Regions from separate parts of the Tardiphaga sp. 619_E2_N8_4 genome, predicted to be linked through region 1. Evidence: riboswitches for the same ligand, from Rfam matches in the RefSeq annotation. Region 1 holds a riboswitch; each other region holds the start of a gene.
The links. A riboswitch is a leader RNA that binds a small molecule or an ion and turns the genes downstream of it on or off. The one in region 1 is predicted to bind cobalamin.
Positions count from the first base shown of each region.

Region 2: it holds a riboswitch for cobalamin, as region 1 does, so the genes downstream of both, AB8A23_RS13945 (DUF1636 family protein) here and AB8A23_RS28290 (ribonucleoside-diphosphate reductase subunit alpha) in region 1, are expected to answer to the same signal.
Region 3: it holds a riboswitch for cobalamin, as region 1 does, so the genes downstream of both, AB8A23_RS14000 (TonB-dependent receptor plug domain-containing protein) here and AB8A23_RS28290 (ribonucleoside-diphosphate reductase subunit alpha) in region 1, are expected to answer to the same signal.
Region 4: it holds a riboswitch for cobalamin, as region 1 does, so the genes downstream of both, AB8A23_RS04120 (TonB-dependent receptor) here and AB8A23_RS28290 (ribonucleoside-diphosphate reductase subunit alpha) in region 1, are expected to answer to the same signal.

Region 1 covers NZ_JBPWQJ010000001.1:5,957,848-5,960,043, forward strand. The annotation lists gene AB8A23_RS28280 (GlxA family transcriptional regulator) at 1-181, shown strand, start outside; gene AB8A23_RS28285 (hypothetical protein) at 188-373, opposite strand; cobalamin riboswitch at 563-777, shown strand; gene AB8A23_RS28290 (ribonucleoside-diphosphate reductase subunit alpha) at 897-2,196, shown strand, end outside.
Region 2 covers NZ_JBPWQJ010000001.1:2,923,665-2,925,860, reverse strand. The annotation lists gene cobW (cobalamin biosynthesis protein CobW) at 1-43, opposite strand, end outside; gene cobU (bifunctional adenosylcobinamide kinase/adenosylcobinamide-phosphate guanylyltransferase) at 44-574, opposite strand; gene AB8A23_RS13945 (DUF1636 family protein) at 571-1,020, opposite strand; cobalamin riboswitch at 1,130-1,320, opposite strand; gene cobT (nicotinate-nucleotide--dimethylbenzimidazole phosphoribosyltransferase) at 1,420-2,196, shown strand, end outside.
Region 3 covers NZ_JBPWQJ010000001.1:2,938,159-2,940,354, forward strand. The annotation lists gene AB8A23_RS14000 (TonB-dependent receptor plug domain-containing protein) at 1-1,263, opposite strand, end outside; cobalamin riboswitch at 1,296-1,499, opposite strand; gene AB8A23_RS14005 (alpha/beta fold hydrolase) at 1,546-2,196, opposite strand, start outside.
Region 4 covers NZ_JBPWQJ010000001.1:879,389-881,584, forward strand. The annotation lists gene AB8A23_RS04115 (alkaline phosphatase D family protein) at 1-892, opposite strand, end outside; cobalamin riboswitch at 1,038-1,226, shown strand; gene AB8A23_RS04120 (TonB-dependent receptor) at 1,333-2,196, shown strand, end outside.

The sequences.
Region 1 (2,196 bases):
GGATTTTGTCGAAGGCGCCCGGATCGACACGGCGCGTAACCGTCTCGAAGGCAGCGATCTGCCGCTCAAGGTGGTGGCTTATGAATCCGGTTTCACCACCGCCGAACATATGCGTCAGGTTTTCGTGCGACGGCTGGGTCTGACGCCCAGCCAGTATCGGGCCAGCTTTCGAGCGGTTTGATTCTGCTCAGGCGAGTTGCAGCGAAGAAATCGGATCGCTCGCAGGAAAGCTGTCCATCAGCGCTTCGTTCAGCATCTCGTCGAGGCGGCGCCGGGCGATCTGCTCCGTCGTCTCGAACGCCGTGAGCGCGCCTGCGTGCTCCACGAAATCGTTGAAGTTGATCCTTTCAGTGGTCGTCATCAGGTCGCGCATCGCACCCTCCATCGGTTGATCACGATGTTCTGCGCTTCGCGGTGCTCGGCGGCAACGAATCGCATCGTGCAGAAACCGCCAACGACCCCGCGGTTTCCGCCACGCAAGCGGTTGTCCACTGAACCAACAGCCCTACCGAATTTGTTGCGTTCGGCGCCAATGCTCGCTTGACACTTCACCGCGGGTCACACCAAATGTAGACGTCACGGTCCGCCCTGTCGCAAGACTTGGTGGCTAAGAGGGAAGCCGGTAAAGACGCTGTTTTGCGTCATATTCCGGCGCTGCCCCCGCAACTGTAAGCAGTGAGTCTGTTTCGATTGAAGTCACTGATGCGCAAGCATCGGGAAGGCTGAAACAGACATTGACCTGCGAGCCAGGAGACCTGCCGCGACACCAGAACGTCCATGGGCGGGGTGTCCCAGCGGTCGCTTGCAGGCAATGCCGGCGGATCTCCGCCGTGTATTTTGCAGCGTCCTTTCGGCCCCAGCCCCCATTGCTTGATGCATCACACGGGGTCTTGCCGATGCCTACTTCATCTTCTGTTTTGTCTAACGGACGCGATGCGGCTCATGCGCCGCTGATTCAACTCTCGCCGGAAACGCTCGCTGCGCCTGCGCGCGAACCGTCGATGCAGATCATCCGACGCAACGGCACGGTGTCGCCGTTCGATGCGGGCAAGATTTCCGTGGCCATGACCAAGGCTTTCCTCGCGGTCGAGGGCCACACGGCAGCGGCCTCGCGCCGCGTCCATGAGGCGGTGGAACAACTGACCGGCGAAGTCGTGGCCGCACTGACGCGCCGCGTCGGCGAAGGCCGCACCTTCCATATCGAGGACGTCCAGGATCAGGTCGAGCTGGCGCTGATGCGCAGCGAGCACCACAAGGTGGCCCGTGCCTATGTGCTGTACCGCGAGGAGCGCGCTCGCACTCGCGCCGAAGAACTGGCCGCCAGGCCGGCGCTCGTCTCCACCGCACCGGTGCTGCATGTCACGCTCACCAACGGCACCCGCGCCCCGCTCGATTCGGCGCGTCTCGCGCTGATCGTCAACGAGGCCTGCGCCGGCCTTGATGGCGTCGATGCCGCCCCGGTGCTGGAGGAAACCCGCCGCAATCTCTATGACGGCATCACGCTGGATGAGTTGGCACTGGCCGGCATCATGGCCGCGCGCACGCTGGTGGAGCAGGAGCCGAACTACACCTTTGTCAGCGCCCGCCTGCTGCTCGACAAACTGCGCACCGAAGTCCTGTCCTTTGTGCACGGCTCTCCGACCAACGCGTCGCAGGCCGACATGACCACGCGCTACGCCGAATATTTCGGCGCCTATATCAAGACCGGCATTGCGGCCGAGCTGCTCGATCCCGAACTCGCGCGCTTCGATCTCAAGCGCATAGCCGCCGCGCTAAAGCCGGAAGGGGACCTTCAGTTCCAGTTCCTGGGATTGCAGACGCTCTATGACCGCTACTTCCTGCATGTGCAGGGCAATCGCATCGAACTGCCGCAGGCCTTCTTCATGCGCGTTGCCATGGGCCTCGCGCTGCGCGAGATCGACCGCGAAGCCCGCGCCATCGAATTCTACAACCTGCTGTCGTCGTTCGACTTCATGGCCTCGACGCCGACGTTGTTCAATTCGGGTACGCAGCGGCCGCAGCTGTCGTCCTGCTTCCTCACCACGGTGGCGGACGATCTCGACGGCATCTTCAAGTCGGTGAAGGACAACGCACTGCTGGCGAAATATTCCGGCGGTCTCGGCAATGACTGGACGCGCGTGCGCGGTCTCGGCGCGCATATCAAGGGTACCAATGGCGAGAGCCAGGGCGTGGTGC
Region 2 (2,196 bases), 3.0 Mb from region 1:
CGCCGAGAAATCCGGTGAGGACGGTGACGGGAACGCGGGACATTCAATTCTCCTGGGAACGCTTGAGCCACAGCGGGAGTCCGGCTGCGATGAAAGCTACATTCGGCACGGCGGCCGCGATGATCTGGTTGAGGCGGCCCTGCGCATCGCGAAAAGCGCGTCCGAGTGGCATCTCCGGCACGAGACCGAGGCCGACTTCGTTGGACACGAACACGATCGGATAGCGCGAGACATCGAGGAAGCGCACCAGGCGCTTGGCTTCGATTTCCGGATCGCGCTCGGCAAACATCAGGTTCGACAGCCACAGTGTCAGGCAATCCACCAGCACAACGCGCCCGACCGTGGCCTCACGCGTCAGCGCATCGACCAGCGCCAGCGGCTCTTCCACGGTGATCCAGCCTTCGCCGCGCTGCTTGCGATGCTGCGCGATGCGGGCATGCATCTCGTCGTCACCGGCCGTCGCAGTGGCCAGATAGATTTTCGTCAGGCCGATGCCATCGACCAGCTTTTCGGCGAAGGACGACTTGCCCGAGCGCGCACCACCCAGCACCAACGTGGTAGAGGTCGCGGTCATTTCGGCGCACGCCCATCTTCAGGCGACCACCGCATCGGCGGCACGCGCGCGACCATGCCCTTGCGCAGCACCTCGGCGCGCTCGCGCCATGGCACCAGGCCGTAGTCGGCCTTCTGATAGGACTCCACGAAAGACACCAGCGCCGCGCTGCCGCTATCGGTCTGCAGATCGCCGAACAGGAACGTGTAGCCGTCAGGGCTCGTCACCGCGACGGTTGCTGGCCGCTTGCAGACGCTGAGACACTGCACCGGACGCACCATCACGGCGGCATCGCCCTCGCCGAGCGCGGCCTTCACCGCGTCGAACATGTCCGGCCCGATGATCGTGCCGGTTTCGGCGGCCTTGCAGCTGATGCACACGCTCACGACAACGGGACCAGCCGGCACAGGGCGCGGCGGTTCGACCGAAATTTGTTCGCCAGAGATATCGGCGCTGTCGTGATCCATCACATGCTCAATTCATGCCCTCACGGGCCTACGAGCTTTGTTGGATCGCGCCGACAGCATGGCCGTCGGTTCGCTCCCGTCCGGTGCACCCCGCCCCGACGACGCCTCCAAAGCACAGTTCGTGATGGCAGGTCTCCTGGCTTGCGAGTCATAGCCTGTTGCCGCCTTCCCAAGAATTCTGAAGAATTCCCAGTGGCACCGGCGCGGGCTCGTCGCTTACAGTTGCGGGGGCAGCGCCGGCCTCAAACCGGCTTCCCTATTCACCTTCCACGCGGAAGGACCATCGCAAAAGACGCTATCTGCCGGGTGCGCCGGGGTCAACCGCGCCGACGGACTGTCGCCCGGACCTGTTGACCTTGTAGGTCGTCTTGCGTCAGTTAGGCCGCGAAAAGGAACCCTATGCCCGCTTATTCCCAGTCCTTGTGGCAGCCGCCCGCCATTGCGCCTGTTGACCCGCAGATCGCGGCAGGCATCCGCGCCGTCATCGACGGCAAGGCCAAACCGCCGGGATCGCTGGGGAGAATCGAGGACCTGGCGCTGCAGCTCGGCATGATCCGGCATCCGGGCGAGCCCCGCGGCGACAATGCCGTGCTGCTGGTCTTCGCGGGGGATCACGGACTCGTAGCCGAAGGCGTGTCGCAATATCCGTCGGCGGTCACGGTCGCGATGGTGACGACCTATCTGGCCGGCCGCGCCACGGCCAATGCTTTCGCCGCGGCCAATGACATCGGTGTGCGCGTGATCGACATCGGCGTCGCCGCCGAGCTGCCGGTGCACCCGAAGCTGGTCGATGCAAAGGTTCGCATGGGTACGGCGAATGCCGCGCGCGAGCCAGCGATGACGGCACAGCACGCGGCCGATGCGCTGACGCGCGGCTTCAGAATCGCCGTCGGTGAGATCAAGGCCGGCGCAGACATCATCGCGCTCGGCGAGATGGGAATTGGCAACACGGCCTCATCGGCACTGGTGGTTCATCGACTCGCGCCGGCCCCCCTGGATGATTGTATCGGCGTTGGCGCCGGGCAGGATGATGCCGGCATGGCGCGCAAGCGCGCGGCGATCACGAAGGCGGCAGCGCGCAGCGACGCAACTGCGCCGCTGGATGTTCTTGCCGAATTCGGCGGACTGGAAATCGCAGGCATGGCCGGAGCGATCCTCGGCGCAGCTTCGCAACGG
Region 3 (2,196 bases), 3.0 Mb from region 1:
GGTCTCGAAGCGGGCAACGTCGACGACGTCATCGACCCGGCCGCCGAGCGTGACGTTGAGCCGTTCACCGATCGGCACAGACCACAAAGCGAAGATCGAGTTGGTGTCCTGCTGTTTGGCTAGCAGCGGCGTCAATGGGCCGGCAACAGGCGAGATATTCGTGCTGTAGGTCTGCGCGGTCTCGGTCTGTGTCTTGGCACCATAGACGAGGGAGCCGAATGCGCCGAGCTTCAGGGTCGCCTGATATTCGGCGCCGAGACTGTTGCCGACATAATCGGAGATTTTCTCGGTGGTGTTTGCCGGCAACCTGTTGGTGCGATAGCTGACGTCGTCAAACATCCGCTCGGTGTGCGTATTCGACACGGTGACATTGTGAGTCAGAATGCCACCGAATGAATCGATGCCGACGCGTCCATAGACGGTTTGCAGCAGACGCGTCGCCGCTGACGGCGTATCCGGAAGCGTTCCCGTTGCTGCATCATAGGCCGAGCGCGTGAACGAATGGACGATGCCTGACTCAAGCCGGATGCCTTCGCCTGCATCGTAGCCGATGCGCGCCGAGCCGCCGACGCGATCGAAGCTGTCGTTTTCGAGATTCGGAAAACGTGCTTCGAGGGCAGGGATACGATAACCGTAACGCGAGAAACCGTTGCTGTGCTGACCGCCGCCGGTGAAGGCATAGGACCACGGACCGTTGGATCCGGTCAGCGATCCCTGCGTCATGACGGTGCCATAGCTGCCGGCTTCCGTGCGGACATTGACCTGCGCAGGACCGGAGCCCTTCTTGGTGATGATGTTGACCACGCCGCTCATGGCGTCTGAGCCATAGAGCGCGCTCTGTGGCCCCTTCAGGACCTCGATGCGCTCGATGGCGGAGGGCGTGAACATGGCGAATTCGAAGTCGCCCGATGCAGCCGTGGGATCGTTGACGCGGATGCCGTCGATCATCACCAGGGTCTGGCCGGTATTGCCGCCGCGCAGGCGCACATTCGCGGTGCCGCCGGGGCCGCCATTTTCGCTGATATCGAGGCCAGGCACGGTGCGCAGCGCATCGACCAGCGAGCCGGGATTGCTGGTCGCAATGGTTTCGCCTGACACCACGCTAATCGAACTGCCAGTGCGATTGAGCTGTTCGGGTGCTCTGTCCGCCGTCACTACGATTTCGGAGAGCTGCTCGGCACTGGACTGCGCATGCGCAGCACTGTGAGAGCAGGACAGAACAACAACGGCCGCAGTGCCTGCGGCCAAATTCCGGATAGTCATTTAACCCCTTCCGTCGACCCACCGTCGAACGAGTGTGAAACTCGTTACCGGCCGGTCTCCTGGCTCGCGGTGGTCTCCCGGTCCGCCTTCCCGAATCTGCGATGCAAATTCAGTGGCTTTGTGGACCCGGAATGGCCGCTTACAGTTGCGGGGGCAGCCGCGGCATAGGGGATATTTCCCCGCACCGCATTCCCGTTTCACCTCCTCGCGGAGGCACCGATAACGACAGACAGGAAGCACAGCGCGCCGCGCGGTGCAACAGCCATCACCGCGTTGTGGACTCTATTGCTCGTGCTGTAGCGCGGCGAGCACGTCGTCGGGGCGCTCGACCATCATCATGTGGCCAGTGCCGGGCAGAATCACCGTGCGGGCGTTTTTCAATGCGGCGGCCAGGGTCTTGCCGGCCTTGGCGGGAGTCATCATGTCCCGCTCGCCGAGGATGAGCGTGACCGGGATATCAAGCTGGCCTGCAGCAGTCAGCGCATTCTGGTATGTATTGCAGGCGTTGAGATCGGCGAACAACACGCCCGGCTTTGTGGCTTCGAGCACGCGCTGCGCACCGCTATGCATCCACAACCCCGGCGCGAGGCTGCCGCCGAGTTCGGCGCGAAAGCCGAGCCCCCAGATCGACACCATATCGATAGCGGAATGCTGATTGGCTTCGGCATCCTTCAACAGATCCGGGCCGACGGTCATCGTCCCTGCCGTGCCCATCAGGTCGAGGCGCGTGACTTTACCGGGATGCCGCGCTGCGGTCTCCAGCGCAATCAGCGAGCCCATGGAATGGCCGATCAGCCGCGCCGTCATTGCGCCCGCTGCATCGATCAATGCTGCGGTCCAGTCGGCGAGATCGGCGATGGTCGTGAGCGCTTCACCTTTCGAGCGACCATGGCCGGGCAGATCCGGCGCTAGTACGGCGAAGCCATGATGCGC
Region 4 (2,196 bases), 5.1 Mb from region 1:
GCGTACGATAGACGCGGCCAGGCTCGTTCGGATTGATCGAGATCGGATACATCTCGTGAAAGGCACGCGCACCGCGCGCCGCCAGCAGCGTGACGTCGCGCTCCTTGTAGGACGCGGGCAACTGCTTCGATGAAGACCAGTTGTTGGTGACCTCGTGATCGTCCCACTGGCCGAAGATCGGCACCTGCGCATTGAAGGCGCGGACATTGTCGTCGAGCAGATTGTATTTGTGCGCGGCGCGGAATTCATCGAGCGTTTCGGCGACCTTCGCCTTCTCCGGCACCGTGATGGTGTTCTTCCAGATCGCGCCGTCAGGCAGTTTCGTTTCAGGCAGGATCGGACCATCGGCGTAGATCGTATCGCCGGAATGGATCAGGAAATCCGGGTTGTGCTTTCGCATGGTGGCGAAGGTGACCATGCCGCCATCGTCAGCATTGATACCCCAGCCCTGGCCGGCGACATCGCCGCCCCAGACAAAGGACACATCGCGGCGATCCGCCGGCGCGGTGCGGAAGCGGCCGATCACGGGCTCGCCGACGATGTCGGTATGCGAGAGATCGCGGAATTTGACACGGTAGAAGATGTCCTGCCCGGCTGGCAGATTATCGAGCAGCAACTTCGCCGTGAAATCGCTCTCGGGCAGCGCCGTGATAACCGGCAACATGCGCGCATTGCTGAAGGATTCGGTAGTGGCGACTTCCACCATCATCTGCGCCGGGCGATCGGCGCGCGACCAGATCATGCCGCTGCTCGTCCCGACATCGCCGGACTGCACGCCATGCGACACGACCGGACGATCCGCCGCACGGCTGAGGTAAGGCATCGCCAGGAAGCTTGCGCCTGCTGCGGCTGAGTGCGCGAGGAAGCGACGACGGGATAAACGTAGTGCCATGGCGAACTCCTGATCCTGGCTCTGGCACCCGTGGTGCTAGGCAGAACACTTGACGCTGCGATGACAGGTGATGCGCAATATCAACACCCGCCAAAGCAAGTTGCGAATGGCTGGCAGCTTGATTGACACATTTGGAAATTTCACCTTAACGTGAACGCGACGGTTCCCTTCGGGGATCAAAAGGGAATGCGGTGAGGGGATCCCCCGATTCCGCGGCTGCCCCCGCAACTGTAAGCGGCGAGCCTGCGCCAAGAGCCACTGGGTGTTCACCTGGGAAGGCGGCGACAGGCACTGACCCGCGAGCCAGGAGACCTGCCGCCAGTCGTGGTCACACGCGAGCACATTGGGCGGGGTGTCCTGGTGGAAGTCACACTGCCTGTTTGAAAGCGGCGGGGCGACTTGGTTTGCGGTGACGTGCCACGTAACCGCGAGTCCTGTTCATGACCTCCGTTTCTCCCGTTGCATTGAAGCGACATACTCCCTTTCTTTATTCTGTTGCTCTCTCCTGCTTGTTGTGTCCGAGCGAAAGCTGGTCGCAAACCTCACAGTCGAGCCAGACGCTCGATCCTGTTGTCGTTCAGCCGTCAGCGACACCTCAACGCGCACGCCGCGCCACGAACGGCAATGCATCGCGCGCTGCGCGCTCGCGGCAGCAGCGCAATGTCGCCGCCAATACCGGCGCGCCGGTTGCCACGCCGACAGGCCCCGTCTTCGCAGCGCCGACGCTCAACCTCACCGGCACCACATCCACCGGCAGCCGCCTCGGCCTGACGCGCCTGCAGACGCCGGCCAGCGTCGAGGTCATCTCAGCGGAAACCATGGCCGAACGCGGCCAGCAGAATCTGATTGACGCCGTGACACAGAACGCCACCGGCTTCACCGCAAGCCCGGCGCCGGGCAATGGCAGCATCGCCTTCAACACCCGCGGCTTCACCGGCAACGGCACCGTGATGACTCTGTATGACGGCACACGGCTCTATGTCGGCTCGGGCACGCTGACCTTCCCCTATGATACCTGGTCAGCTGAGCGCGTTGAGGTGCTACGCGGCCCGGCATCGGTGATGTATGGCGAAGGAGCCGTCGGCGGCGCCATCAACGTCATCTCGAAACTGCCGCTTTGGGTGCCGCGCAATCAGGCCGAAATCTCGCTCGACAGCAACATGACCCGGCGCATTGCAGTGGATAGCGGTGGACCGATCAACAAGGATGTCGCCTATCGCATCACCGCGACCGGCAACATGTCGGACGGCTGGGTCGATCGTGACAACACCTCCAATGTCGAAGTGCATGCCGCCGTCCAGATC